5 linked regions of the Rhodopseudomonas sp. BAL398 genome follow. The protein of the gene in region 1 interacts with the protein of each later gene in a pairwise test. Links are inferred from orthologs where the notes say so. Each region holds a gene or a part of one and is shown on either strand. Other genes may lie near its edges.

Region 1 (4,996 bases):
TATCGGCGTCGATCAGATCGTTGATGGTCGAGTAACCGCGGAAGCGGCTCGCATCGAACGGAACGCGCCAGCCTTCCTTGATCTTCTTGTACTGGATCTTGTTGTAGAACGTGCTGAGGATTTCCTCGCCGTCGAGGCCGAGCGCGAACATCAGCGACGTCACCGGAATCTTGCGGCGGCGATCGATGCGCGCGAACACGATGTCCTTGGCGTCGAACTCGATGTCGAGCCAGGAGCCGCGATACGGAATCACCCGGGCGGCGAACAGCAGTTTGCCGGACGAATGGGTCTTGCCCTTGTCGTGGTCGAAGAACACGCCGGGCGAACGATGCATCTGCGAGACGATGACGCGCTCGGTGCCGTTGACGACGAAGGTGCCGTTCATGGTCATGAGCGGGATATCGCCCATGTAGACGTCCTGCTCCTTGATGTCCTTGACCGAACGCGCGCCGGTTTCCTCGTCGATATCGAACACGATCAGGCGCAGCGTCACCTTCAGCGGCGCCGCATAGGTCATGCCGCGCTGACGGCACTCATCGACGTCATATTTCGGCGGCTCGAATTCGTAGCGCACGAATTCCAGCATCGAGGTATTGGAGAAGTCCGAGATCGGGAACACCGAGCGGAACACGGCCTGAAGGCCCTCGTCGAGACGCCCGCCCGGAGGTTCGGCAATCATCAGGAACTGGTCGTAGGATGCCTTCTGAACCTCGATCAGGTTCGGCATCTCGGCGACTTCCCGAATATGTCCGAAGAACTTGCGAACGCGTTTGCGACCGGTGAACGTCTGCTGCGCCATCGTGGCCTCTCATTTCGTCGCCCGTGGGGGCGAACCTTCCGAAGCGCGATTGGCATCGCCCCCGGGTTGAATTACCGAAACATCCGAAACTCAGCAGTCCGATGTCAGGAACATAATCCTAAATCCGAACGTCAGAAACCTCGAACGCAAAACGACGTGCGGGGCGCCTGACTGCACCCGCCCGTCAAAACCATCTCGTTACAGACCGAAAAAGCCCGAAATTGTTGATCTCCCAACGGGTGCATGGAGACGTCACCATCTCCCACGCCACCGCGCTTTCGTGCTGCCATCCCAATATGGTACGGCAAATGTGGAGATTCGAGGGGTGTTCCCGCCAATCCCCACACAATCCTGTGTATGGCCTGTCCAGATCCGGCGCGCCGGGTTGCCCCGTCGGCGCCGCTTTAGTCCGCCCGACCGGGCTTGAGCCCGGTCTGACGGTCGTCGTAGCGATCCCCGGACCGCGCTGCGGCAAAGCCGCGCCGGCCCGGGAGTGTCGTTCCAGTAACCGATGGTTACTTGAGCTCGACCTTGGCGCCAGCCTTCTCGAGCTGAGCCTTGATCTTGTCGGCTTCTTCCTTGTTGACGCCTTCCTTGACGGCCTTCGGCGCGCCTTCGACCAGGTCCTTGGCTTCCTTGAGGCCGAGGCCGGTGATGGCGCGGACTTCCTTGATGACTTCGATCTTCTTCTCGCCGGCGGCGAGCAGCATCACGTTGAACTCGGTCTTCTCTTCAGCCGGAGCAGCAGCGGAAGCGGCCGGGCCGGCCACCGCGACGGCGGCAGCGGCGGAGACGCCCCACTTTTCTTCGAGCATCTTGGCGAGGTCGGCAGCTTCGAGCACGGTGAGGCTCGAGAGGTCTTCAACAATCTTGTTCAGGTCAGCCATTGATCTATTTCCTTAAGCGTATCAGTTCGAACCAGGGTTGAATGCGAAGGGCGTCAGGCCGCTTCGCTCTTAGAGGCATAAGCCTGAACAACGCGCGCGAGCTTGGACGCGGGCGCAGTCGAGAGCTGAGCGATCTTGGTCGCCGGCGCCACAAGGAGGCCGAGGATCTTGGCGCGCAGTTCGTCGAGCGAGGGCAGCGCGGCCAGGGCCTTGACGCTGTCGACGTTCAGGACGGTGGTGCCCATCGAGCCGCCGAGAATGACGAAGTTTTCGTTCGTCTTGGCGAATTCGACGGCCACCTTCGGCGCCGCTACCGGATCGTTGGAAGTCGCGATCACGGTCGGCCCCTTCAACAGGGAGCCGATGGCAACGACGTCGGTGCCTTCAAGAGCAATTTTGGCGAGACGGTTTTTCGAGACCTTGACCGAGGCGCCCGCCAGCTTCATCTGCGCACGCAGTTTCTGCATCTGGGCCACGGTGAGGCCGGAATAATGGGCCACGACCGCAACGCTGGTGGTCTTGAAGACCCCGTTCAGCGCTTCGACCGCGTCCTTTTTTGCCGCTCTTTCCACAGCAAGCTCTCTCCGGTTGGCGGCCTCTGCACGCAGGCAGGACCGCCGGGTTGCACCCATCGTCCTGCCAGAACCTGACCTCAAGACACACGGTCTTCAGACACGTCGGGCGGGACGATATTGAAAAGCCTGCCCTCCCGATCAGAGATGGCCGAAGCCACCACCTTACCGGGGTGTCGAGGTTCGAACCCAATCCACTCCCCGCCGCTTGACGCGACGAGACGCAAAATCCGGTCTTCACCCGTCTATGCAGGCAACGAATTAAGCCTTTGAGGAAACAAGATGTTTCAACGTCGGCGCCTGCAGTCTCGGACAGGATTCGGAGATCCCACACCAGGCCATTAACCGACCCGCCGAAGACCCCCTGCCCGCCTTCCTCCGCGACGATTGAACCCCTTCCCCCAAGCAATCCAGACGGACCTCTTGACGGACTGGTCTCCTATCGATTCGGGTTTTAAGAAAACGAGCACGGACGCACTAGCAACCGCCAGCGCGCCCGGAACGGAATGTTTAACGAGTCTGTCGCGCCTTGCCAAGAGGCAAGTTTCATGAAAGTTGCCAGGCCGGCCACCGTGCGGTGCGCGGGCAAGCATCGCGCTGCCCAGCCGGACGGCCCGACGGAAGGTGGGAGCGTGAATCCGAACTGGCGAGGCCTGCAAAGCCGCCGCATCCTTGATGCTTTCACCATGCTGCAAAGCCTGCGGCTGCCGGGCTGGCTGTGGATCGTGTTGCTGTGGGCGCTGACCGTGATTCCGGCGATCAGCCTGCGCTCGGCGCATTTCGAAGAGGGCACCGTGCTGGCGCTGGCGCGTGGCGCGGCCCAGGACGGCTGGTGGCTGGCGCCGCATCATTATGGCTTTCGATTCATCGAGCGGCCGGTGCTGCTGTCCTGGATCGCCGCGGCGCTCGGCAGCCTGACCGGCGAGGTCACGCTTTGGCACATCCGGATTCCGCATGTCCTGTTCCTGCTGGCCGGCGCCCTGCTGGTGTGGCGGCTGGTCCGCTCCCAGGCCAGCGACAGCGCCGCGCTGTTCGCCGCATTATGCTTTTTCGGCAGCCCGATGATCGCCACCAAGGTCGTCACCGCCGAGCCGGATGTGATGCTCTCGGTGCTGTTGTTCGCGGCCTTCGTGCTGTGGTGGAATGGAACGGTGGCCGGCGGGGTCTCGCTGCGGCGCAGCCTCGTCATCGGCGCCGTGCTGGGCGCCGCCGCCTTGACCAAGGGGATTCAGCCGATGGCCTATTTCCCGCTCGGGGTCGGTGCCTATCTGCTGTGGCGCCGGCAATGGCGCCAGCTGACGCCGTTCCTGATCGCCAATGCGATCGGCGCGACCCTCTGCCTGGCCTGGTACCTGGCCGTGTTCGAGCCCGGCGACTTCACACAATGGCTCACCCATTCCCGGCTCGGCGGCCATCGCGGCGATCCATTCTATCAATTCGATCTCAGCATCCTGGCCGAATGGCTGCCGCTGTCGCTGATGCTTCCCTTTGCGGTCTACCGGCTCAGCCGCACCGAGCGCAGTCCCAAAGCTGACCCCAAGGCCGATCTGCTGCTCGCCTCGATCCTCTATGCGACCGCCTGCACCGCGGTCCTGGCATTCTGGCCGGACGCCAAGGCGCGCTACGCGATGCCGGCGACCTTGGGGCTGACGACCATGGCCGGACTGATGTTCGACCAATGGAAAGCCGCGCGCCCGGCCTGGCTGGCGGCGACGCTGGTGCTGGTGGTCGCCGTCGCGAGCTATCCGATCATCCTTGGGCAGCTGGTGATGCCGCTGGCGCCGGACCTGTTTCAATCCAGTCGGCTCCAAGGGCGAACCATCAATTTCGCCCAGCAGACCCTGCCCGGTGTGCTCTATACGACCCGCCATGCCGTCAACAGCAACGTCCTGGCCCATGTCGATGGCCCGATCCACGAAGTGACGCTCGCCGATCTGCAGTCGGTGAAGCCGCCCTTTCTGGCCTTGATCCGATCTGCAGACGTGGCGCGGCTGACGGATCTTCTGTCGCAACGTCAGGTTACGGTCTGGGGAACACTCCCGGGCGGGACGCAATCCTTCGTGCAGGTGCGCCCCCTGCCCTGATCGCCTGCACGGCGAAAGCGCGTGGCCCGGCCGGCGTCGACGCGCGACGGTAGCCGCAGGTTCCATCAGTTGTGTCGCTTGCGCGACTCAACCCTTTGTGGCTTGCTGGGCCAGGCTCAACATGGAGCGTGCAACCAAGTTTGCGCGTGCTTTGTGGCTGAGGCCCACCTTGATTTCGGGTCAGCCCCTGAAATTCGGGACGCTAGTGTTGACCAGCGTCAAGATGAACCTCAGGGAACAAGCTCCATGAAAAGCACTATTCTGGCCGTGGCCGTGGCCGCGACCTCGCTCGGCTTTGCCGGTGACGGCTTCGCGCAATCGCGCGTTTCGAAAGCGCGGATGCAGCCGCTTGCACCGCCTGTGTCCTATGTGCCCAACGCGGCGTATTTCGTCGGCCTCGGCGGCAGCTTCAATTCCCTCAGCTATGGCAATCAGAATATCTATGCCGAGGGCGTTTCCAACATCTATCAGAACGGCGTTCAGGTCGCCTATGGCTCGGCCGGCGGCCCGACCACGCCCTATCTCGACAATCGATCCATCCTGGCGCCGATGGCCCAGGCCGGCTATTTCCAGCACTTCGCCGGCAGCGACTGGCTGTGGGGCGGCAAGATCACCTACACCTATCTGAATGCCCATTCGACCGACAACCGTGTC
Region 2 (5,859 bases), 450 kb from region 1 along the record:
CAACGCGACGATCTGATCAGAATTGTTCGCATCTGTCGAGAAACAGATAGACGATGGCCGGCACGCCGCACACGCAGCTATCACCGAACTACGTTGCAGGGCAGCATTAGTCAGCGCCGGCGCGCGGCTTTACTAAGTATCCCATGGACTTGAGCGTCCATTGCGCCGCACACGGCGTGCCTCAGTGCAGGCCCAAATTGGGCACGGTCGGCAGCAGGGTCAGCAACACGAACAGCGGGATCATCACCGCGCTGGCGATCAACGCATAGGCGAAGAAGCCCGGCATCTTGACGCCGCGTTCGGTGGCGATGGCATAGACCATGAAATTCGGCGCGTTGCCCACATAGGTCAGCGCGCCCATAAAGACCGCTCCCATCGAGATCGCCGCCAGCGTTCCCGACAGCGGCCCCATCAATTCGGTGGGATTGCCGCCGGCCAGTTCGAAAAACACCAGATAGGTCGGCGCGTTGTCGAGCAGCGCCGACAACAGCCCGGTGAACCAGAAATACGGCACCTCGTGCGGCGAGCCGTCCGCATTGGCCACCAGCGACAACAGCGGCGCGAAGATGCCGGCCTTGCCGGCGTTCAGCATCGCCAGCACCGGGATGATGGCGACGAAGATTCCGGCGAACAGTTTGGCGACTTCCCTGATCGGCTCCCACGAGAAATCATTGGCGGAGCGATGCTCGTCGGCGGTCAGCCACAAGGACAACAGCGCGATGATCACCAGCGCACCATCGCGCAACAGGTTTTGCAGCGCGACTTCGGTGCCGTAGATGTCGAACACGATGCCCGGCTTCCAAGTCGCCGAGAACAGGATCGCCGCGATGATCAATCCGATCAGGAAGAAATTGATGCCGCCGCGCAGACCGATCGGCTCGGGATCGGACTCTGCAGCGATCTTCGGATCCTTGCGGGCCTGCCACAGATCGACGACGAAGAACAATGCCAGCAACGGCAGCGCCACCAACAGCGTCTGCAGCCACAGATGCTGCAGCGGCCAGAAGAAGTCGACGCCGCGCAGGAAGCCGACGAACAGCGGCGGGTCGCCGAGCGGCGACAGCGCACCGCCGACATTGGCGACCAGAATGATGAAGAACACCACGACGTGGACGCTGCTGCGGCGCTTTTCATTGGCGCGGATCACCGGGCGGATCAGGATCATCGCCGCGCCGGTGGTGCCGATGATGCTGGCGAAGGCGGTGCCCAGCGCCAGCAGCATGGTGTTGAGCAGCGGCGTCGCCCGCATCGTGCCGGTGACCAGAATGCCGCCGGAGACGGTGTAGAGCGCAAACAGCAGCACGATGAAGCTGAGATATTCCGCCAGCATGGCATGGACCAGCGAGGCCAGCATCAACTGCCAGCCATACCCGACCGCCAGCGGCAGCAGCGCCAGCACCGCCCAGGCCGCGGCGATCTTGCCGTAATGGGCGTGCCAGATCTTGGGGAACAGCAGCGGCCCGGTGGCGATCGACAACAGGATTCCGGCGAAGGGCACCGCCCACAACCAGCTCAAGGCGGCGCCGTCGAGCCCCTCGGCCGCCTGTGCGCCGGATGGCACCATGAGCACGAAAATGGCGGGAAGCAGCGGCCGGATCTTATTGAAAAGACTATGAATCATTGGGCCATTTCAATGATGTTTTGGCTGCCGACGCAAAGACTATCGCCACGGCGGCCTGCGACAAATGGCGCAGGCCGCCGCCCGGTCCTATTCGATCGGGCGGCCGAATTTGTTGGATTTCGGCAGGCCGCGGGCGAGACGGCCGGCATCGGCGCGGTTGCCGCGCCACTCGGCCAATTCCTTCATCGTCATGCTGAAGTCGCGGCCGGCGGAATCGCGCCACGCCAGGCCTTGCTTGGCGTTGAAGGTGCTGACATCCGACAGCGCCGCGCCGGTGTATTTCTGCAGCCGCACGCCGCGGCCGCGCGCCATTTCGGGCACCTGGTCGAGCGGGAAGATCAGCATCTTGTGGTTGGTGCCGATCACCGCGACGGTGTCGTGACCCTCGGCCACCACCGTCAGCGCGCGGGCCTCGTTCGGCATCTCGACATTGAGGATATGCTTGCCCTTGCGCGTGGTGCCGACGCAATCATCCTCGCCGACCACAAAGCCCTGGCCGTCATGGCTGGCGATCAGGAATTTGCGGCCGCCCTTGTGGACGAACAGCGCCACGATCGCGGCGTCCTGCTCCATGTCGATGAACATCCGGATCGGCTCGCCATGGCCGCGTCCGCCCGGCAGTTTGGCGACGTCGAGCGCATAGAACCGGCCGTTGGTGGCCAGCAGCAGCAGTTTCGAAGTGGTCTCGGCGAAGAATGCCTGCCCCAATTTGTCGTCCTGCTTGAACACCAGCCCCGACAGATCGGCGACATGGCCCTTGAGCGTGCGGACCCAGCCCTTGTCGGAAATCACCACGGTGACCGGCTCGCGCTCGACGAAGGCCTCCTCGATCGCCGCAAGATCGTGTTCGGGCGCATCGGCAAACATCGTGCGGCGCTTGCCGAGCGGCGTCTTCGGCCCGAACATGTCGCGCACCTTGCGGACCTGCTCGCTGACCTTGGCCCATTGCTCGGGCTCGGATTTCAGAATCGCGTTGATGCCCTTGAGCTCGGCGCGCAGATTCTTGTCCTCGGTGCGGATCTCGAATTCCTCGAGCTTGCGCAGACTGCGCAGCCGCATGTTGAGGATCGCTTCGGCCTGGATGTCGGTGAGGTTGAAGGCCTTCATCAGCACCGGTTTGGGCTCATCCTCGGTGCGGATGATCTTGATCACCTTGTCGATATTCAGATAGGCGATCAGATAGCCGCCGAGCACTTCGAGCCGGTGCTCGATTTGCGCCTTGCGATGGTTTGAGCGGCGCAGCAGCACGTCGCGCAGATGGTCGAGCCATTCGCGCAAGCACTCGGCCAGGCCTAGCACCTTTGGAATCCGGCCCTGGACCAGCACGTTGAGATTGAGCGGGATCTTGCTTTCCAGCTCGGTCAGCCGGAACAGCGATTCCATCAGCAGTTCGGGATCAACCGCGCGCGTCTTCGGCTCGATCACCACGCGAATATCCTCGGCGGATTCGTCGCGGACGTCGCCGACCAGCGGCAGCTTCTTTTCGTTCAGCAGTTCGGCGATCTTCTCGATCAGCCGCGATTTCTGCACCAGCCAGGGGATCTCGGTGATCACCACCACCCAGCTGCCGCGGGCGCCCTCCTCCTGGCTCCATTTGGCGCGGGTGCGGAACGAGCCGCGCCCCGTGGCATAGGCTTCTGCGATGCTTTCCTTGGAATCGACGATGATGCCGCCGGTGGGGAAATCCGGACCCTTGACCCAGCGCAGCAGCGCCTTCGATTTCGCCTCCGGCTTTTCGATCAGATGCAGCGCGGCGTCGCACAGTTCGGCGACATTGTGCGGCGGGATCGAGGTCGCCATGCCGACCGCGATGCCCTGCGCGCCGTTGGCGAGCAGGTTCGGGAATCCACCCGGCAGCACGATCGGCTCTTTCGACTGGCCGTCGTAGTTCGGGCGGAACGCCACGCCGTCCTCGTCGATACCCTCCAGCAGCAGCCGGGCGACGTCGGTCATGCGGGCTTCGGTGTAGCGGTAGGCGGCCGGGTTATCGCCGTCGATATTGCCGAAATTGCCCTGGCCGTCGACCAGCGGGTAGCGCGAGGAGAAATCCTGCGCCAGCCGCACCAGCGCGTCGTAGATCGACTGGTCGCCGTGCGGATGGAACGAGCCCATCACGTCGCCGACGATTTTCGCCGATTTCTTGAACGGCGTGCCGGGGTCGAGCCGCAACAGCCGCATCCCGTAGAGAATGCGCCGATGCACCGGCTTCAAGCCGTCGCGCGCGTCCGGCAGCGCCCGGTGCATGATGGTCGAGAGCGCATAAGCGAGGTAACGCTCTTCCAGCGCCTCGCGCAGCTGCACATCGTGAATCTCCGCCGGCTCCGGCGGAATCAGTCGTTTTCCCATAAGGAGGGGTTAAACGCTAAAAAGCTATCCTTCAAGGCTGGCCTAGGCCAATTTATCGCTTCAGGCAGGTTCGGCGCTCTGTTCGCTTTTCAGAGTTTCTTCCGACAAACTACCTTCGCAGTATAATAACCACAATGGTTCCCGGGGACGTCAGAAAGTTTGGTCGAGGATGATTTTGTGCATTGGGTTGCGGCCCAAGCATCCACAGACGATCCGCACCCCAAATGAACCGACCCCGACGGACATTTTTCGGGCTTTTCGCCAACGCAAACGGTGAATTCTGTCATCCTTCCCTCGTCTACGGTCACCATTCCATCGCTGCTTGGACTAACAACTCTGTCAACAGACAAGACCCCCACAGCAGAGGATACTGCTAAGACGGCAATGATTAAAATGCAAACCGCATAAATAATTGACGGAGGCAACCTGCCTTTAGGAAATCCCCTACCGACTAACCATGCAACTAGCCCTATGGCAGCAACCCCAAATGTTAGAGACATAAGCGAGTTGACTATCGCGCCGGAAATTGAAGGGGTTAACTCAACAACTGTATTTCTAAGCACGAACTGAATCAAACCTTGGAATACCGACGAGAATACGAAGAGCGCAATCCCCCCTATACCTGCCGCTTTACCCACGGCTCGGAGAGCCCGGTCATCTAATCCTTCAATTTTTGACATAGCTGGCTCCCAGCTTGAAAATGTCTGAAAAAATTCTTCAAATGCAAAAATAGAGAGTTACTGTCTCGCAAATTGTAACTAATTGAGGTCATTTTGCCAAATGTTTCGTGACAGCGTTGATGAAGCCGTCACGGGCGTCGGAATGGCCCTGCCCGCGCGGCTCCAGGACGTTGCGCAACAGGAACCGGCCGGTCAGGTCGAAGCCGTCGCGCAAATCCTGGTCGGACCAGCCATTATGGCCGTCCGGGGTCTCGCGCAGGAACGGCGGCAGCCGCAGCAGCCGGTCGCGCCATGGCTCGCCGGCCGCCCGCGACACCGCGCCGCCGGATTTCGGCGAGACATAGATCAGATCCGAGGTCACGCCGGTCGCCGCGCAGCAGGTCAGGTCGAGGCCGAAGCCGAGTTCGGCCAGCATCGCCAGTTCGAAGCGGATCAGATGGGTGGCGGCGTCGCCGACATCGTCAAAATCGTCCAGCGTGCGTTCCAGCATCTCGTAGATGTCTTCATGGGGATCGCGCTCCGGCAACAGCCGCGCCAACGAGGCCAGATGGGTGATGCCATAGACGGCGTGGGACGACGCCAGCATGGTGGCGGCGCGCATCCGCGTGCCCTCGAGCAAGTAATAGCCGAGATTCTCGTCGAGCCGCGCCCGCCACACCGCGGCGACATTGTTGCCGGGCTGCAGCAGCGGCCGCAGCTTCGAGCTGGCGCCGCCGCGCACCAGGCCCAGATGCCGGCCATGGAATCGGGTCAGCAGCTCGACAATGGCGCTCGATTCGCCATGCCGCCGCACCCCCAGGATAATGCCCTCGTCGCTCCATTCCATGGCTCAACTATACCGCGCTTTGCGCGCCAGCGTTAGCGCAGGGAACATTGGCCGGGCTGCGCGGTTATCCGCCGCAATCCGACATGGTGCGGGCTTCCGCCACACCTTTCGCGCCGCATTTTCGGAGGCCCGCGTGGCCGACACCATCACTCCGCTTCGCCTGCCGCAACCTCCCGGAACCACCCTGATCAACCTGGCCGTCGCCGCGTTGATCATCGCGGCGCTGTATGTCGGTCGCGAGGTGCTGGTGCCGGTGGCGCTGGCGGTGCTGTTCAGTTTCGTGCTGGCGCCCTTCGTGATCCGGCTGCAATCCTGGCGGGTGCCGCGCACGGTCGCGGTGCTGATCGCGGTGTTCATCGGGTTTTCGGTGATCTTCAGCCTGGGCG
Region 3 (6,917 bases), 690 kb from region 1 along the record:
TAGGCAAAGCGCGGAATAGTTCGCGATTTGCGCGCTGCTGGCGAAGCCCGCCGTTACGCTGGAACTTGAACCGCGCTGCGTGCCCCGGAATAATCGCGAGTCTGATCAAGTGGGGCAGCCGGAATGGCCGGAACGATCGATCGAAGATCGACCATCCATCCCCTTAATGATGGCGATTTCGCCGATGCGCCCGTGAGCGATGCGCCCGCGGTCGATGCGAACGTGCCGCGGGTCCGGCATAAAACGGGTTGACCAAGCACTCCGCCGCTCGCCCGGATGCCGACGCCTGGCATTGCGGAATCGAGGTATAGGCGCACTCGTCGTAATAATCGGCGAAGCCCTGATAGATCCGCAGACAGACCGGATAGTCCCGCGCCAGCAGCGCCGAGGGGAAGGCAAGCACCCCGAGCAAAACCACAAAAGCGATACGCATTGATACCTCCATTCGACCAATTCGGTCGGGCCACCGCCTCGACGCAACGCCAACAAACCAGCACCGTTCCGGAAAACCGCAACCGCAAGCAAACTATCCTGCGGATCAGTCGCGGCGGTGCCGACGCTGGTGGCGAATCCGCGGCGCCGGCTCAACATAAGCCTCAAAATACGGATTGGCATCGCAATAGGCCAGCCGTCCCGAGGCCGTCGCCTGACACTGCGCATAGGTCATGAAGCTGCAGTCGCCCAGCGTCTGGTCATAGTTCTGTCCCTTGATGCAGAACGGGTAGTCCCTTGCTTCGGCCGGCGTCGTGTCCAGCGCCGAAACGGCGCCGAGCGCCAGCAACGCAAAAAGTGCAGCACGCATCTTATCCTCCGCTCGGCTATCGCCGAATCTGACGTCCAAACCCGACCAAGCCGCGCCTGATGCGCCGCGTCAACTCACTTCGCCGCGCAGGAGCCATCGGCCTGGCGCCGGCCGGATTTACACTTTGTCAGCCATTCTCGGCGCGCACCAAAAGCCCGCTTGACTCCAGAACGAAGAGAGAACAATGTTCTCTTTATGTTCTAGGCCAGGGAGGTGGAAGATGTTGAAGACGTTCGTGGAAGAAGCGGCGGCGCTGGCGTCGATCGTGCTTTTCGTCGGAATGATCGCAGTCTGGGCGCAAGTCATTCCACAGCTCTAAAGTCCGTCGCTCGAGCGCGAGGTGACGGAAGGTCCCGGCGCGTCCCCTTGGGGATAAGCCGGCGCGTTCGGCCGCCGGGCCAGTTCTGCATGGACAGTGCCGGCTGTCAGACGCACCATGGGGCCGAGTCGGTTGCGGGTTCCGCGCCGGCCGGTCCCATAACCTGATCCCGTGAAATCGTTGTCGCGCCAATGACCAATGCCGGATTCGTCCATCTGCACGTTCATTCAGCCTATTCGCTGCTGAAGGGCTCGATGAAAGTTCAGCGGCTGGCTGAATTGGCCAAGGCCGATCGGCAGCCGGCGCTGGCCTTGACCGATACCGACAACATGTTCGGCGCGCTGGAATTTTCTGAAAAGCTCGCCGGTTACGGCATTCAGCCGATCGTCGGCTGCGAATTGGCGATCGATTTCGGCGACCAGGACCCCAATGCCCGCAATGCGCTGGCACCGGCGCGCATCGTGCTGCTGGCGACCCGCGAGCGTGGCTATCGCAGCCTGATGAAGCTGAATTCGCGGGCGTTTCTGGAGACGCCGATCCATCAGGCGCCGCATATCAAATTCGAGTGGCTGCAAGGCGAGGCCGAAGACGTGATCGCGCTGACCGGCGGTCCGGAAGGGCCGATCGCGCTCGCGCTCAATGCCGATCAGGCGGGGTTGGCGGCGCTGCGCTGCGACCGGCTGGCGCAGATGTTCGGCGACCGGCTCTATGTCGAGTTGCAGCGCCACGGCACCGACAATGAGCGCCGCGCCGAAGCCGGCCTGATCGATCTGGCCTATGCCAAGGGCCTGCCGCTGGTCGCGACCAACGAGCCGCATTTTGCCGCCGCCGACGATTTCGAGGCCCATGACGCCTTGCTCTGCATCGCGGCCGGGCGGCTGGTCGCCGAATCCGATCGGCCGCAGCTCACGCCCGATCATCGCTTCAAGACCCGGGCCGAAATGGCGGTGCTGTTCGCCGACCTGCCGGAGGCGCTGGCCTCCACGGTGGAGATCGCCGAACGCTGCGCATTCCGGCCGCGCACCCACAAGCCGATCCTGCCGCGCTTCACCGTCGGCGCCGATTCCGACGCCGCGGCTGCCGCGAGCGGCGAAGTCGATGTGTTGCGGGCCCAGGCCGAGGAGGGGCTGCGCAACCGGCTCAAGGTGCATGGCGTGTCGCAAGGCATGACCGAGGAGGACTACCGCGCCCGGCTGGCGTTCGAACTCGACGTCATCACCCGGATGAACTACGCCGGCTACTTCCTGATCGTGTCCGACTTCATCAAATGGGCCAAGGCCCAGGGCATTCCGGTCGGCCCGGGCCGCGGCTCCGGCGCCGGATCGCTGGTCGCCTATGTGCTGACCATCACCGATCTCGATCCAATCCGCTTCGGCCTGCTGTTCGAGCGCTTCCTCAATCCGGAACGCGTCTCGATGCCGGATTTCGACATCGATTTCTGTCAGGACCGCCGCGGCGAAGTCATTACTTACGTGCAGGAGCGCTACGGCCGCGACCAGGTGGCGCAGATCATCACCTTCGGCACGCTGCAGGCCCGCGGTGTGCTGCGCGACGTCGGCCGCGTGCTGCAGATGCCCTATGGCCAGGTCGATAAATTGACCAAGCTGGTGCCGCAAAATCCTGCGGCGCCGGTGTCGCTGAAGCAGGCGATCGAAAGCGAACCGAAGCTGCAGGCGTTTCGCGACGAGGACGCGGTGGTGGCGCGGGCCTTCGACATCGCGCAGCGGCTCGAGGGCCTGACCCGCCACGCCTCGACCCACGCCGCCGGCATCGTCATCGGCGACCGGCCGCTGAGCGAGCTGGTGCCGCTGTATCGCGATCCGAAATCCGACATGCCGGTGACCCAGTTCAACATGAAATGGGTCGAGCCCGCGGGGCTGGTCAAATTCGACTTCCTTGGCCTGAAGACGCTGACCGTGCTCGACGTCGCTGTGAAGCTGTTGAAGCAGCGCGGCGTCGTGGTCGATCTGCCGACACTGCCGCTCGACGACGCGACGAGCTTCCAGATGCTGGCCAAGGGCGACGTGGTCGGCGTGTTCCAGGTGGAAAGCCAGGGCATGCGCCGGGCCCTGGTCGACATGCGGCCCGACCGTTTCGAGGACATCATCGCGCTGGTGGCGCTGTATCGGCCGGGCCCGATGGCGAATATTCCGACCTATTGCGCCCGCAAGCACGGCGACGAGGAGCCGGAATATCTGCATCCGATGCTGGAGCCGATTCTGAAGGAAACCTTCGGCGTCATCATCTACCAGGAACAGGTGATGCAGATCGCCCAGGTGATGGCCGGCTACTCGCTCGGCGAAGCCGATTTGCTGCGCCGCGCGATGGGCAAGAAGATCCGCGCCGAGATGGAGAAGCAGCGCGCCATCTTCGTCGCCGGCGCGATGAAGAATGACGTCACCAAGGCCCAGGCCGATACCATCTTCGACCTGTTGGCCAAATTCGCCGATTACGGCTTCAACAAGAGCCACGCCGCGGCCTATGCGCTAGTGTCGTACCAGACCGCCTATATGAAGGCGCATTATCCGGTCGAATTCATCGCCGCGTCGATGACGCTCGACATTCACAACACCGACAAGCTGTCGGAATTCCGCGCCGAGGCGCAGCGGCTGGGCATCAAGGTCGAGCCGCCCTCGGTCAGCCATTCGGGCCCCACCTTCGAGGTCAGCAACGGCACCATCTATTACGCGCTGGCCGGCCTGAAGGGCGTCGGCGCCCAGGCGGTCGAACTGATCGTCGCGGCGCGCGAGAAGGGGGCCTTTACCTCGCTGGCGGATTTCGCCGCCCGGGTGAATCCGCGCGCCATCAACAAGCGGGTGATCGAGAGCCTGGCGGCGGCGGGTGCGTTCGACACGCTGGATTCCAACCGCGCCCGGGTATTTGGCGGCGCCGAGGCGATCCTGGCGGCCTGCCAGCGCGGCCACCAGGCCGCCACCATGGGGCAGAACGACATGTTCGGCGGCATGGCCGACGCGCCCACCATCATGCTGCCGCAGATCGAGGCCTGGCTGCCGGCGGAGAAGCTGCGCCGCGAATATGACGCCATCGGTTTCTTTCTATCCGGCCACCCGCTCGACGATTACGCCACCGCGCTGAAGCGGCTGCGGGTGCAGTCCTGGGCCGAATTCTGCCGCGCGGTGAAAAGCGGCGCCACCGCCGGCAAGGTCGCCGCCACCGTGGTGTCGCGGATGGAGCGGCGCACCAAGACCGGCAATAAGATGGGCATTATGGGCCTGTCCGACCCGACCGGGCATTTCGAGGCGGTGCTGTTCTCGGAAGGGCTGGCGCAATATCGCGACGTGCTGGAGCCCGGTGCCGCGGTGCTGCTGCAGCTCGGCGCCGAATTGCAGGGCGAGGATGTTCGCGCCCGGGTGCTGCATGCCGAGCCGCTGGATGCTGCCGCGGCCAAGACCCAGAAGGGGTTGCGGATCTTCCTGCGCGACACCAAGCCGTTGGATTCGCTAGCCAAACGCTTGCAGGCGCCGGACGCGATGGGGGCCGGCGGCAATGTCGCGATCGTGCTGCGGCTCGATCCGCTGACCGAAGTCGAATTCGAGCTCAAGGGCCGCTTCCAGGTCTCCCCGCAGGTGGCCGGGGCGATCAAGGCGGTCAGCGGCGTCGAGCACGTCGAATCGCTGTGAGCGGCCGGGCAGGGTGAATGTCGAGTCTGCGGCCCGCGCAGACGCCGGATTGCCTTGCTTCTGCGCAGAATCCAGCTATATACCGCGCCATCTCACACGGAAGCATGGCTTAACCGCCGTCCGGTGGCATCCGGGCCGCGCTGCAGGCTTATCTGCAGCAAGGCTTGTTTGCTCACACGCTTCCGGAGGAACCAACCGGAGAATATCACGATGGCGCTACCCGAATTTTCAATGCGTCAGCTTCTCGAAGCTGGCGTTCACTTTGGTCACCAATCGCACCGCTGGAATCCGAAGATGGCAGAGTACATCTTCGGCGCCCGCAACAACATTCACATCATCGATCTGGCGCAGACCGTGCCTTTGCTGCACCGCGCGCTGCAGGCGATCAGTGACACCGTCGCCAAGGGCGGCCGGGTGCTGTTCGTCGGCACCAAGCGTCAGGCGCAGGACGGCGTCGCCGAAGCCGCCAAGCGCTCGGCGCAGTACTTCGTCAATTCGCGCTGGCTCGGCGGCACGCTGACCAATTGGAAGACGATTTCCGGATCGATCAAGCGGCTGCGTCATCTCGACGAGGTGCTCAATTCCGGCGACGCCAACGCCTACACCAAAAAAGAGCGACTGACGTTGCAGCGCGAGCGCGACAAGCTCGATCGCTCGCTCGGCGGCATCAAGGACATGGGCGGCCTGCCGGATCTGATCTTCGTGATCGATACCAACAAGGAAGACATCGCGATCCAGGAGGCCCAGCGGCTCGGCATTCCGGTGGCGGCGATCGTCGACACCAATTGCGACCCCAAGGGCATCACCTATCTGGTCCCCGGCAATGACGATGCCGGTCGCGCCATCACGCTGTATTGCGATCTGATCGCCCGCGCGGTGATCGACGGCATTTCGCGCGCCCAGGGCGATTCCGGCATGGATCTCGGCGCGGCGATGCAGCCGCTGCGCGAGGACGTCCCGGTGGTGGTTGCGACCGAGCCGGTCGCGTTCCAGGGTCTTGCGGGTCCGCGCGGCACCGCCGATGACCTCAAGAAGCTGACCGGTGTGTCCGGCGAGATCGAGAAGAAGTTCAACGATCTTGGCATCTTCCATTTCTGGCAGCTGGCCGAACTGGATCACGACAATGCGCAGAAGATCGGCGAAGAGGTCGGCCTGCCGAGCCGCGCCGATGCCTGGGTTGCCCAGGCCAAGGCGATGACCGCCGAAGCGGAATAACGCTCGACGTTGCGGCCGGGCCCCGGCCGCAACGTTCCGTCTTCAAAATCTCCTATAAATTCCTGATGGTGGACCGCGGGCCGTGGCTGCGCCGGGTTCGCCCTGACAGGCAAAGGACGTATTAGCGATGGCAACGATTACCGCTGCGATGGTCAAGGACCTTCGCGAGACCACTGGCGTCGGCATGATGGATTGCAAGCAGGCGCTGACCGAAAATGACGGCAACATGGATGCCGCGATCGACTGGCTGCGCAAGAAGGGCCTGTCGAAGGCCGCCAAGAAGGCCGGCCGCGTCGCCGCCGAGGGCCTCATCGGCGCGCTGACCGAGCGCACCAAGGGCGTCGTCGTGGAAGTCAATTCCGAGACCGATTTCGTCGCCCGCAACGAGCAGTTCCAGGGCCTGGTCAAGATGATCTCGCAGGTGGCGCTGAAGGTCGGCGCCGACGTCGACAAGATCAATGCCGCACCGGTCGGCTCGTCGACCGTCGCGGCCGCGATCGCCGACGCGATCGCCACCATCGGCGAGAACATGACGCTGCGCCGCGCCGCCCAACTCGAAGTCACGCATGGCGTGGTGGCGAGCTACGTGCATAACGCGGTGATCGATGGCGCCGGCAAGATGGGCGTGATCGTCGCGCTGGAATCCACCGGCAAGACCGACGAGCTGAACGCGCTCGGCAAGCAGCTGGCGATGCATGTCGCCGCCACCAACCCGCAGGCGCTCGATCCGTCCGGCCTCGATCCGGAGCTGGTGCGCCGCGAGAAGGACGTCATGGCCGACAAGTATCGGCAGCAGGGCAAGCCCGAGGCGATGATCGAAAAGATCGTCGAGAACGGCCTGAAGACCTACTTCAAGGAAGTCTGCCTGATGGAGCAGGCGTTCATCCATGACGAAAAGGGCAAGTCGGTCGCGCAGGCGGTGAAGGAAGCCGAAGGCAGG
Region 4 (5,734 bases), 5.1 Mb from region 1 along the record:
GCCAGATGGGCGGTCTCGAGCAAGCGGGCGATGACGCGGTTGCGGACATTGCTGCCGGACTGGCTCACCAATGCGCGCAGCAGGGCATTGCCATTGACGGCCTGCCGCGCCAGCGCGCCGACTTCGACCGGGCGGCCGCCCAGCCGCGGCGCCTTGGCCCAGCTATAGGCGCCTGGTTTGTCGGCATCGGGAATCGTCGTGCTCAGCGCCGGATCGGTGGCGCCGTCGCGCATCCATGCGTGCGATACGTCCTCGGCGATCTCGGCCGTGGCAAGCGCCGCGCCGCCCGCTTGATCGAATATGCCGCGTTCGAACAGCGCGCCGTGCTCGCCATGATAGGCGCCAAAGCTCATCAAGGTGCCTGGACCCTTGCCGAGCCGATCGAGTTGCAGCGCGTCGGCGATCGCGAGGAAGCGGCCGAGATCGCCCGCGCGGCCGTCGCGCCAGCGATCGAAGGCGGCGATCGTGTCGAGCGCAAGCACCGCCTCGAGCCGGTCGCCGAACACGGAGGTCTCCAGAAACGACCGAAAGCCGCCGACGATCGATAAGAGCCGGATCCGCTCGCCGAGGTCGATCGCCCGCGTGGTGCCGCCGGGTTGAAACGCCAGGCTGTGCGGCCATTTTCCGGCGATAATGCCCATGATCTCCAACAGCCGCGCGCGGGCCGGCAGCGCGTCGCGGCTGGCGCTGCCGGTGGTGGCGGCGAAGCGTGCGGCGGTCGCCTGGTGCCAGGGCGCAGCGGCGTAAGCGTCGCGCGCGAAATCCGGCATGAAGAAAATGTAGAAATGCGTCAGATGATCGGCGGCATTTTCGGCCGCATGCGCGATATTGGCCGTCAGCACGCCGTTCGGCGCGGGCGCGATCCCGAGCGCACCGCGCAACGCCGCGACCGCGGCGATTGATTGCGACACCGAACAGATGCCGCAGATCCGCGGCGCCAGCGCCAGCGCGTCGAGCGCCGGGCGGCCATCGAGGATCTGCTCGAAGCCGCGATACAGCGGCACGGAAACTTCGGCCGTAGCGACCACGCCATCGGCGATCTCCAATCTGACTTCGAGATCGCCCTCCACCCGGTTGAACGGGCCGATGATGAGGCGCGTCATGAGGTCTGCTTGCCGCCGCGGCTGGGCGGTACCACGATGTGATCGGAGGTGGCATTCGCCCGCACGCGCTTCGGCGTGGCGGATTTCGACAGCGCCGACAGCGCGACGAACCAGGCCTTCGGCATGTCGAGCGGCAGGCCGACCGGAATGCCGGCGAGTTTGCTGGTGGCGAGAAAATTCCGCGCTGTCTCGAAGCCCGGCGAGGTGCAGGCGATGCAGGCATAGCCGCCTTTGGTGCAGGAGCCGCCGCCGTTCCAGGAGCGCTGATTGCAATCGCCCACGGCCTGGGTGGCCTTGCAACCCAGATGTTCCATCAAGCAGCCGCGCTCCGACATCGTTTCGGCGCTGGCCTTGAATTCGTAGAATTCGTTGCGCGCGCAGCCGTGATGGGCGAGGTGGTTGGCGATGAATTTCGGCCGACCATAGGGGTCGAGCTCACTGGTTGCGAGGTCGCCGCCGGACAGCGCGATCAGCGTCTCCATGATCCAGCCGGGGTGCGGCGCGCAGCCGGCGATGTTGATCACCGGCGCGCCGCGCCGCGATCGAAACGATTCGCCCAGCGCGCCGCCCGGCGCGGTGCCGTCGAACTGCAAGCCGGTGGCATCGGTGGGATTGTTGCCAGCGGCCGGAACCCCGCCATAGGCCGCGCAGCTGCCGACCGCCACCACATAATCGGCCAGCTCGGCCAATTCGGACACCCAATGATAGATCGACCGGCCGGTGCCGGCGAACATGTTGAAGCGACCGCTGCCCTGCGGGCCGCGTAGCACCGATCCTTCCAGAATCAGCGCATCGAGGGCAATCGACCCCGCCCGCACCTGGTCGAGGATCGCGACAACTTCGTGGCCGGTGGCTTCGCTCACCGAGGGGTGCCAGATCAGCCGGATTCCGAAGGATTTGAGCTCTTCGAACCAGCCGGACTGGCCGGATTCAAGCACCGCCATGGTGCAGCCGCCGCAACTGCCGCCCTGCAACCAAAGCACATTGAACATTGGCGGATGAAGGGCTTGCTGCATTCACACGGCCATCTGTTCCCTGGGATTATTCTTGAGCGATCGAGCGCTTGCGCCGATCCTAATCGGTTTTCGCCGGCAGCGTAAAGATGCGCCGTGCCGCGCGCCTATCGGGATCATCCCGGAGGTGCTCCGCCTCCGTCAAATGGCTCGGCCTTCGTCTATTCGCGCCGAAAGCTGTGCTACGATCGTTCGATCACCGGGTCATCGGACCTGCGCGCTCGCGGAGAGGCCATCATGCAACGCATCACCATCACCCTCGACGACGATCTGATGGAGGACCTCGACCGGATGATCGCCGAACAAGGCTATCAGAACCGCTCCGAGGCGATCCGGGATTTCACCCGGGCCGGGATGCAGCAGGCGGCGCAGAAGGCCGGAAAGTCCGGGGACTGCGTGGCCGCACTGGTGTATGTCTACGACCACGCCGCGCGCGATCTGTCGCGCCGCCTGGTCGAGAATTATCACGGCCACCACAATCTTTCGCTGGCGACGCTGCACGTCCATCTCGACGACGACAATTGCATGGAAATCACCGCGCTCAAGGGTTCCAACCGGGAGGTTCAGCATCTGGCGGAACACATCATCGCCGAACGCGGCGTGCGCTATGGCCGGCTGGTGATGATCCCCAACGCAGCCGCCAAGCCGCCTGCCGCGAATCGCAAAATATCCGGGCATTCGCACTGACGCCGCATTCCGCGGCCTCCGGTCACGCGGGCCCGCGGGCGACCATGTGGCGGGGCTGCCGACGATAGTCTTGATCGCAGCTTGAGCTTCTCCCTATAAGATGGCGCTCGCGCGATATCGCGCGTGACGCGAATCGATGTCGGGCCGGGTTGCGGCCGCGACGTCAGCACCGGATCTCATGCGCTTCACATTCATCCACGCCGCCGATCTGCATATCGATAGTCCGCTGGCCGGGCTCGGCCTGAAGGACAAGGCGGTCGCCGCCCGCTTTGCGCAGGCCGGCCGCCGCGCGGTCGAGGCGCTGATCGAGGAGACCATCGCCAGCAAGGCGGCGTTCCTGATCATCGCCGGCGACATTTTCGACGGCGACTGGAAGGACGTCACCACCGGACTGTTCTTTGTCCGCGCCATCAGCGCGCTGCATCGCGCCGGGATTCCAGCCTTCATCGTCAAGGGCAATCACGACGCCGCCAGCCTGATGTCGCGGGAACTGCCCTATCCGGACACGGTGACGACCTTCGCCTCCGGCAAGGCGGAGACCGTTATGCTCGACGCCTGGCGGGTCGCGCTGCATGGCCGCAGCTTTCCGCAGCGGCTCACCTCCGAATTCGTCGAGAGCTATCCGGCACGCCGCGACGGCTGGCTGAATATCGGCGTGCTGCACACCTCGCTCGACGGAACCCGTGGCCATGAGGGCTATGCGCCGTGCTCGATCGAGGATCTCAAACGCTTCGGCTATGATTATTGGGCGCTCGGTCACGTCCACGCCGCCGACATCGTCAGCCGCGATCCGTGGATCGTCTATCCGGGCAATCTGCAGGGCCGCAGCGTGCGCGAGACCGGCGCCAAGGGCGCGATGCGGGTCACCGTCGAGGACGGCCGCATCGTCGATGTCACGCCGCTGGCGCTCGACGGCGCGCGCTGGGCGCAGCTGTCGGTCGATGTCGCGGGCCTGGCGTCCGAGGACGAGGTGATGACGCGGGTCCAGGACGCGCTGGCGCAGGCTCAGGCGCAAAGCGAGGGCCGGCCGCTGGCGGCACGCGTGACGCTGGTCGGCGCGACGCTGCGGCACAATCATCTGCTGGCCCGGCGCGAGGCGCTGCAGGACGATGTGCGCGCCAGCGCCTTTCAATTGTCGGCCGATTGCTGGGTCGAACAGCTCAAGGTCAAGACCAGCCTGCCGCCGCAGCCGCACGCGGCGCTGTCGACGGCCGATGTGCTCGATGTCGATCGTCTGGTCGCGGAGGCTGCTGACGATCCGGACTTCGCCGCGGCGCTGGCCGAGCTCACCGACGCGATCAAGGCGAAACTGCCGAAAGACCTGCATGACGCGTTCGCGCGATCCGACGCGCTGGCGACGCTGATCGACGACGCGCGCGCCACGTTGGCCGGAGATCTGTCGTGAGGATCGAACGGCTGGTGCTCGAGCGCTACGGCGCCTTTGCCGACAGGACGCTGTCATTCGCCCCCGGCGCCGCGCTGCATGTCGTGCTCGGCGCCAACGAGGCCGGCAAGACCACGGCGCTGTCGGCGATCGGCGACCTGCTGTTCGGCTTCGGCGGCCGCACCGCCTATGATTTCCGGCACGACAGCAAGATGTTGCGGATCGGCGGCAGCTTTCGTCATTCCGATGGTCGGCTGATCACCGCACGGCGCCGCAAGGGCAACAAGAATACGCTGATCGACGCCGACGACCAGCCGCTGCCCGACGATCTGCTGGCGCCGCTATTGGCCGGATTGTCGCGCGAGGCGTTCGGCCGCGAATGCGGTCTGACCGCGCAGGCGCTGCGCGACGGCGGCCAGGAGCTGCTCAATGCCGGCGGCCGGCTGGCGGAAACGCTGGCGGCGAGTTCGGCCGGCATGGCGGCGCTGTCGCGGACCAGGCAGCGGCTGCAGGACGAGGCCGACGAGCTGTTCACGCCGCGCAAATCCGCCGGCAAGCCGTTCTATGTCGCGCTCGAACGCCGCGACGATTCCGACCGGGCGCTGCGCGATGCCATCGTCACCCGCGAGGCGATCGCGCAGGCCGAGGCCGCTGTGCTGCAGGCGCGCGAACAGCTCGCGGCGCTGAACGCGGCGCATGCCGAGATCGGCGGCGCGCTGGCGCTGTGGCAGCGTACGCTGCGGGTCCGCTCGCATTTGGCGCGGCTCGACGGCATCGGCGCCGAACTGGCCGCGCTGGCCGATCTGCCGCCGGTCGCCGCTCCCTCGGTGGCGGAATGGCGCGCCGCGCTCGATAGCCACGCCGCGCTGGAGCGCGAGATCGCCGCGCTCGACGCCGACGCGGCGGCCGACGCCGCGGAGATCGCCGCGATGGCGGTCGACGAGAGGCTGCTGTCGGAAGGCGCCGCCATCGATGCATTGCGCGAACGGCTCGGCGCGGTGCGCAAGGCGCTCGACGATCTGCCGCGCCGCCGCCAGGCCCGCGAATTGGCGCAGGCGCAGCTCGACGACGCGGCGCATCGTCTGGGGTTGGCATCCCATGCGGAGCTGCTGGCGCGCCTGCCGAGCGATCCGGCGCTGGCGCAAGCGCGCGAACTGATCGAGCGCAACCGGCGCGCCGCGCAGGCGATCACCGAGGCCGAGGCGCGACATGCGCGCGCGCGGCAGGAGCGCGACGACTTCATGGCCGAGGACGGCGTGGCCGATGCCGTCGTCGATATCGAACAGCTGCGGCAGCGTTTCGATGCACTCGGCGATATTCCGGCCCAGGCCGACCGGCTGCGCCGCGACGGCGCGGCCTTGAGCGCCGACAATGCGACGCTGCAGGCCTCGGTGGCGTCGCTCGATCCGTCGCCGGGCGCGCTCGACCGGTTGCGGGCGATGCCGCTGCCGGATCATGCGGCGATCGCGAAATTCGCCTACGCCACCGAACTCAGCGAGGCCGACGCCAAGCGGCTCGCCGAAGCGGCGAGTACCCAGGAAGACGCT
Region 5 (5,678 bases), 3.6 Mb from region 1 along the record:
CGCGCAGGCCGGCGACGCCGAATTGCGGGCCCTGAAACGCTTCCAGATAGGTGTTCGGAAACCTGATGTCCTGCAGCCGGATCAGCGGAATGCCGGGCGAGAAGAACACGCCCTCGCCGCATACCGCCGACAACAGATTGGGAATCTTGGCGCCGAAATTGCCGTGCGGATGCGCGATGGTGACGCGCACCGCATGGACCTCGCCCTTTGCCGCGCACTCCACCGCGATGCTGAACCCGCCCGGCCGTGGCTCCGATTGCAGCTCCAACACCTTGGCGGCAAAGCGCGGCCGGAAATCCTCGTCGATGCCGACCCGGCGCCATTGCGCGGTCGACTGCTCGCTACACAGATGCGCCGCCGCCTCGCGCGGATCGCCGGCGCATTCGAAATCGAAATCGAGCTCGATGTAGTCCTCGGGATTGAGCTCGGCCCGCGTGGCATAGAAGCCGGCGATATCGTCTGGCGTCATGGTCTAGCCATTCCCCAAAATCTGCAGCTCGACGCCGCGGCGCTCGCGCGGGCCGTCGAGCTCGATGAAGAAGATCGACTGCCACTCGCCCAGCATCAGCGCGCCATCGGCCAGCGGGATCGTCTCCGAGGAATTCATGAACAGGCCGAGCAGATGCGAATGGGCGTTGTCGCGGCCGTCGATCGGTTCGAGATTGTGCAGGTAATCGCCGTCGCGCGGCACCAGCCGCTTCAGAAATGTCAGCATGTCGCGCTGCAGCTGCGGCTCGCGCTCATTGACATTGATCCGCGCGGTGGTGTGCAGGCAGCTCACAGTGACGAGGCCGTGTCGGACCCCGCTGGTGGCGACGAAACCACGGACCTGCTCGGTGAGGTCGATGATCTGGATCGGCGCCAGCGTTGCCAGCTCGATCCGGTGTCGCAGAATTTGCATCGGTCCACCCAGCACCCTAGAGCGTTTTCGAGCGAAGTGGGTACCGGTTCGCGTGAAGAAAACGCGTCAAAACAAAAATCTAGATCCGGGACACGGTCCCGGCCGTCCGTACTGATTGATATCGCGACGCTCCGGACCAGGCAATTGGCCGGATGGCGGGCTCAGCCCGGCAGCGAGCCGACGACCAGGTCGTCGCGGTGGATCATCTCGGCGCGGCCGCTGACGCCGAGGATCGCCGCGACGTCGGGCGAGGAGTGGCCCTTGATCTTGTCGGCGGCGTCGGCGTCATAGGCGACCAGGCCGCGGCCGATTTCGCGCGCATCGGGTCCGCGCACCAGCACCGCGTCGCCGCGGGCGAACTGGCCGTCGATCCTGATCACCCCGGCCGGCAGCAGGCTCTTGCCGGCGCGCAGCGCCTTCACCGCGCCGGCGTCGATGGTCAGCGTCCCGCGCGGCTCCAGCGATCCCGCGATCCAGCGTTTGCGCGCCGTCACCGGATTGGCGGGCGTGAGAAACCAGGTGCAGCGCCCGCCATTGGCGATCGCCTTCAGCGGGTTCTCGATCTTGCCCGAGGCGATCAGCATATGGGTGCCGGCGGAGGTCGCGATCTTGGCGGCCTCGATCTTGGTCCGCATCCCGCCGCGCGACAATTCGGATTCGGCGGCCCCCGCCATCGCCTCGATCTCGGCGCTGACCGAATCGACGATCGGAATCAGCCGCGCATCCGGATTGGCGCCCGGCGGCGCGGTGTACAACCCGTCGATGTCGGACAACAGGATCAGCAGGTCGGCGCTGGTCATGGTGGCGACCCGGGCGGCCAGCCGGTCATTGTCGCCATAACGGATTTCATTGGTGGCGACGGTGTCGTTCTCGTTGATCACCGGCACCACCCGCCATTCCAGCAGCTTGGCGATGGTGGAGCGCGCGTTGAGATAGCGCCGCCGCTCCTCGGTGTCCTGCAGCGTCACCAGGATCTGCCCGGCGCCGATGCCGTGGGCGCCCAGCACCTCCGACCAGGTCCGCGCCAGCGCGATCTGGCCGACCGCGGCGGCGGCCTGGCTTTCCTCGAGCTTGAGCGGACCGCGCGGCAATTTCAGCCGGCTGCGGCCGAGCGCGACCGAACCCGACGACACGATCATCACGTCGCGGCCATGCAGATGCAATTCGGCGATGTCGGCGGCGAGCGCGTCCAGCCACGCCTCCCGCACCTCGCCGGCCGCCGAATCGATCAGCAACGAGGAGCCGACCTTGACCACGATGCGGCGGAAATTCTTCAGTTCGGGGTGGGACATGACAGCGCTACTCGGACAACCCATCGTTGGTCATTCCGGGATGTGCGGCTGTTGCAGCGCAGGCCCGGAATCCATACGCCGCAGTATCGCGTTGTGGCGATACCGTCGATCCCACATCTGCCAGGGGGTATGGATTCCGGGCTCGTTCGCAAGTGCTCACGCCCCGGAATGACGATTCCTCATATACGAAGCGCATCTGCCCGACAGCAAACTCAATTACACGTTCTGCGGCGCCCATGGCTCGGCCGCGGCGGCTTTGGCCTTGTCGGACACCGGCGCCTCGTCGATCACCGCGACCAGCGCGCGCAAAGCGTCCTTGACGCCGTCGCCGGTGACGCCGGAGATCAGCAGCGGGGTCTTCTTGGCGGCGCGCTTGAGCCGGTCCTTCTGTTTCTTCAATTCGTCCGGCTCGACCGCGTCGATCTTGTTCAGCGCCACGATCTCGACCTTGTCGGTCAGATCGCCCGCATAGGCCATCAATTCGGTACGTACCGTCTTGTAGGCCTTGCCGGCGTGTTCGCAGCTGGCGTCGATCAGATGCAGCAGCACCCGGCAGCGCTCGACATGGCCGAGAAAGCGGTCGCCGAGCCCGGCGCCCTCATGGGCGCCCTCGATCAGGCCCGGAATATCGGCCAGCACGAATTCGCGGCTGTCGATATCGACCACGCCAAGCTGCGGATGCAGCGTGGTGAACGGATAGTCGGCGATCTTCGGCTTGGCGGCGCTGACCACGGACAGCAGCGTCGATTTGCCGGCATTCGGCAGGCCGACCAGTCCGGCGTCGGCGATCAGCTTCAGCCGCAGCCAGATCCAGCGCTCCTCGCCGGTCTGGCCGGGATTGGCATTGCGCGGCGCGCGGTTGGTCGAGGATTTGAAATGGGCGTTGCCGAAGCCGCCATTGCCGCCCTCGGCCAGCACGAAGCGCTCGCCGAGCCTGGTGAAATCGTGGATCAGGGTCTCGCGGTCGTCGTCGAAGATCTGGGTTCCGACCGGGACTTTCAGCACCATATCCTTGCCATTGGCGCCGTGGCGGTCCTTGCCCATGCCATTAGTGCCCTTTTGGGCCTTGAAATGCTGCTGATAGCGGTAATCGATCAGCGTGTTGAGGCCGTCGGCGACCTCGATGATGACGTCGCCGCCGCGGCCGCCATTGCCGCCGCTGGGCCCGCCGAACTCGATATACTTCTCGCGGCGAAACGCCACGCAGCCGTTGCCGCCGTCGCCGGAGCGGATATAAACCTTGGCTTCATCGAGGAATTTCATGGCCTATCCGTATCGCTTGAGCGTGGTCGCGGCAACCATTTGATCGCCGGCAGTGCGAGAAAAGCCCGCATTTGCGGGCCTTGTTGCTACCGACAACGTGCCCTGAAGCAGCCGCGTCGCGGTTAACCAATCCGATCTCAACACATCACAAGAGCCATATATGGGGCTGCTGGCGAAAATATCGACCGGGGCGGATCCGCGCAGCGCGCGGCTGGCCGGCATCGTGCTGATGCTGGCGGCGATGCTGCTGTTTTCCTTCGGCGACGCCTTGGGCAAAGTTGTGGTGTCGCGCTATTCGGTCGGCCAATTGCTGCTGCTGCGCGCCGCGGCCGGGCTGGTGGTGCTGGCGCCGCTGATCTGGCACCAGCGCGCCGCGTTCCGGACGCTGGACCGGCCCTGGCTGCAACTGGCCCGGATCGTGATCTCGTCGCTGGAAGTGGCGGCGTTCTTTCTCGCCGCGGCCTATCTGCCGCTCGCCGACGTCATCACCTATTACCTCGCTTCCGCTTTGTTCGTGTCGCTCGGCTCGGCGCTGTTCCTGCGCGAACAGGTCGACCGGGCGCGCTGGATCGCGATCCTGGTCGGGTTTGGCGGCGTGCTGATCGCGCTGCAGCCCTCGGCGCAGAGCGTCAGCTGGCCGGCGCTGATCGCGCTCGCCGCCAGCATGCTGTTCGCAGCGCTGCTGCTGCTCACCCGTTCGCTGCGCAGCACGCCCGACATGGTGCTGGCCTCGCAGCAATTCCTCGGCACCTTCGCGCTCGGCGCCATCCTGGCGCCGTCGCAATGGATCACGCCGAGCCTGCCGGATCTCAGCCTGTTTGCGATCGCCGGCGTGGTGTCGGTGGCGGCGCTGCTATGCGTCAACCGCTCGCTACGGCTGGCGCCCGCCAGCGTGGTGGTGCCGTATCAATATTCGATGATCTTCTGGGCGGTGCTGTTCGGCTATCTGGTGTTCGGCGATGTGCCGTCGGCCGCCACCCTGGTCGGCGTCGCCATCATCATCGGCGCGGGGCTCTATATCTTCATGCGCGAGCAGAAGGACGCCGCCGCCCGGGCCGCCGCGCCGGCGAATGTTAGCTAGAGCAATTCCGGTTCTGATAGATCAGAACCGGAGCTCTAGATTGTTGTTTTGACGCGTTTTCTTTACGCGAACCGGTATCCACTTCGCTCGAAAACGCTCTAACTGGCGAAGGCGAAGCTCAACTGCCCGGCTTCGTCGTTCGCCGGCGGCGCCGGCGGCTGGCGTCGCTCGGGTTGCGGCGCCCGTGCGGCTGGCGCGCTATCGACGATGTGGTGGCCGCCTTCGCTGAACGTCTCGTTTCTGAGCATGGCGAGGATGGATCGGTTCGACATCTGAATCTCCTGTGCGGAGATGCTCGTAGCTCGGGCCGATCAGGCTGCGTACTCGGTCGGTTACCAGCAACAGCCGGCTTGGTTGCGCCTTGGCTAACGGATTGCGCGCAAATTGCGCGCAATCGACGCTGGCCCGGCCGGCGGTCGCGCCGGCCCTTGCGGGCCGCCGCCTCACCGCCTGGTCGAGGCGCTCCAGTTTCGCAGCGAGGACCACACACCGCGGCTCAGCCGGAATCGGTCCACCGGGGTCGAGGAGCCCAGCGCCTCGAAGCGGTGCAGCTCGACGCCGGTCCATTGGAAGCCGCACTTCTCCAGCACATTGCGCGACGCCGGATTGGCGACCCGGGCGCCGGAAATCAGCTGGCCGACCGAGAATTCCTCGAAGGTGAAATCAATCACGGCGCGCGCGGCCTCGGTGGCGAAGCCATGGCCCCAGAACGGCGTACCGAGCCAATAGCCGAGCTCCGGCGCGTCGGGCTCGCGCCAGTCAACGCCGACCATGCCGATCAGCCGCCACTCCTGCTCGATCACGAACACGGTTTCGTTGTTGCTCTGCGCCAAAGCCTCGATGAAGCTTGTCGCGTCGTGGCGCGTATAGGGATGCGGCAGCCGCTTCGTCATCTCGGCGACGCGGCGGTCATTGGCCAGATGGGCGATGGCTTTTACGTCCGCGAGTGCCGGCTTGCGCAGTGTCAGCCGTTCGGTCTCGAGGACGCAGCTACTCGGCTCTCTCGGCGAGGAGGTGGGGATTTCTTGCAACATGGCGGGCTCCTGGGGACGTTCGATGCGACGCGCAACGAAAAAGGGGAAGGCTGGTTTCCCGCCTCCCCCTTGGAGCCTTCAGGTGCTCCGCCGGTTCAACAGGACCC

Evidence for each region.
Region 2: the proteins of rplL (region 1) and parC interact in binary tests that used the Escherichia coli proteins (3 or more experiments, as listed by UniProt). The link is inferred for Rhodopseudomonas sp. BAL398 from one-to-one orthologs.
Region 3: the proteins of rplL (region 1) and dnaE interact in binary tests that used the Escherichia coli proteins (3 or more experiments, as listed by UniProt). The link is inferred for Rhodopseudomonas sp. BAL398 from one-to-one orthologs.
Region 4: the proteins of rplL (region 1) and nikR interact in binary tests that used the Escherichia coli proteins (3 or more experiments, as listed by UniProt). The link is inferred for Rhodopseudomonas sp. BAL398 from one-to-one orthologs.
Region 5: the proteins of rplL (region 1) and obgE interact in binary tests that used the Escherichia coli proteins (3 or more experiments, as listed by UniProt). The link is inferred for Rhodopseudomonas sp. BAL398 from one-to-one orthologs.

The regions. Positions count from the first base shown.
Region 1 is NZ_CP133111.1:647,876-652,871, reverse strand. Bases 1-2,747 are described here. They hold rplL (50S ribosomal protein L7/L12), read right to left. Parts: upstream 1,687-2,747; coding sequence 1,315-1,686; downstream 1-1,314. Other genes in these bases: rplJ (50S ribosomal protein L10), read right to left, coding at 1,740-2,258; rpoB (DNA-directed RNA polymerase subunit beta), read right to left, coding at 1-799. Outside these bases: RBJ75_RS03020 (ArnT family glycosyltransferase), read left to right, coding at 2,891-4,342; RBJ75_RS03015 (hypothetical protein), read left to right, coding at 4,589-4,996. UniProt on the Escherichia coli protein: The binding site for several of the GTPase factors involved in protein synthesis (IF-2, EF-Tu, EF-G and RF3). Is thus essential for accurate translation.
Region 2 is NZ_CP133111.1:1,100,050-1,105,908, reverse strand. Bases 1,339-4,322 are described here. They hold parC (DNA topoisomerase IV subunit A), read right to left. Parts: upstream 3,968-4,322; coding sequence 1,709-3,967; downstream 1,339-1,708. Other genes in these bases: RBJ75_RS05175 (sodium:proton antiporter), read right to left, coding at 1,339-1,564. Outside these bases: more of RBJ75_RS05175, read right to left, coding at 182-1,338; DNA repair protein RecO, read right to left, coding at 4,736-5,473; RBJ75_RS05160 (AI-2E family transporter), read left to right, coding at 5,607-5,859. UniProt on the Escherichia coli protein: Topoisomerase IV is essential for chromosome segregation; it is the principal protein responsible for decatenating newly replicated chromosomes. It relaxes supercoiled DNA.
Region 3 is NZ_CP133111.1:1,338,057-1,344,973, reverse strand. The notes cover bases 921-4,962. They hold dnaE (DNA polymerase III subunit alpha), read left to right. Parts: upstream 921-1,312; coding sequence 1,313-4,762; downstream 4,763-4,962. Also shown: RBJ75_RS06390 (septal ring lytic transglycosylase RlpA family protein), read left to right, coding at 1-3; RBJ75_RS06385 (DUF3551 domain-containing protein), read right to left, coding at 164-433; RBJ75_RS06380 (DUF3551 domain-containing protein), read right to left, coding at 539-802; RBJ75_RS06370 (30S ribosomal protein S2), read left to right, coding at 4,973-5,977; tsf (translation elongation factor Ts), read left to right, coding at 6,105-6,917. UniProt on the Escherichia coli protein: DNA polymerase III is a complex, multichain enzyme responsible for most of the replicative synthesis in bacteria. This DNA polymerase also exhibits 3' to 5' exonuclease activity. The alpha chain is the DNA polymerase catalytic subunit.
Region 4 is NZ_CP133111.1:5,771,733-5,777,466, forward strand. What follows is about bases 1,220-4,078. They hold nikR (nickel-responsive transcriptional regulator NikR), read left to right. Parts: upstream 1,220-2,353; coding sequence 2,354-2,803; downstream 2,804-4,078. Other genes in these bases: RBJ75_RS27145 (HupU protein), read right to left, coding at 1,220-2,095; RBJ75_RS27155 (exonuclease SbcCD subunit D), read left to right, coding at 2,982-4,078. In the rest of the region: RBJ75_RS27140 (nickel-dependent hydrogenase large subunit), read right to left, coding at 1-1,103; more of RBJ75_RS27145, read right to left, coding at 1,100-1,219; more of RBJ75_RS27155, read left to right, coding at 4,079-4,208; RBJ75_RS27160 (ATP-binding protein), read left to right, coding at 4,205-5,734. UniProt on the Escherichia coli protein: Transcriptional repressor of the nikABCDE operon. Is active in the presence of excessive concentrations of intracellular nickel.
Region 5 is NZ_CP133111.1:4,232,681-4,238,358, reverse strand. Bases 1,434-4,236 are described here. They hold obgE (GTPase ObgE), read right to left. Parts: upstream 3,457-4,236; coding sequence 2,410-3,456; downstream 1,434-2,409. Other genes in these bases: RBJ75_RS19985 (DMT family transporter), read left to right, coding at 3,617-4,236; proB (glutamate 5-kinase), read right to left, coding at 1,434-2,193. Also shown: RBJ75_RS20005 (RuBisCO large subunit C-terminal-like domain-containing protein), read right to left, coding at 1-469; RBJ75_RS20000 (secondary thiamine-phosphate synthase enzyme YjbQ), read right to left, coding at 473-901; more of proB, read right to left, coding at 1,063-1,433; more of RBJ75_RS19985, read left to right, coding at 4,237-4,537; RBJ75_RS19980 (hypothetical protein), read right to left, coding at 4,636-4,809; RBJ75_RS19975 (GNAT family N-acetyltransferase), read right to left, coding at 4,981-5,571. UniProt on the Escherichia coli protein: An essential GTPase which binds GTP, GDP and possibly (p)ppGpp with moderate affinity, with high nucleotide exchange rates and a fairly low GTP hydrolysis rate.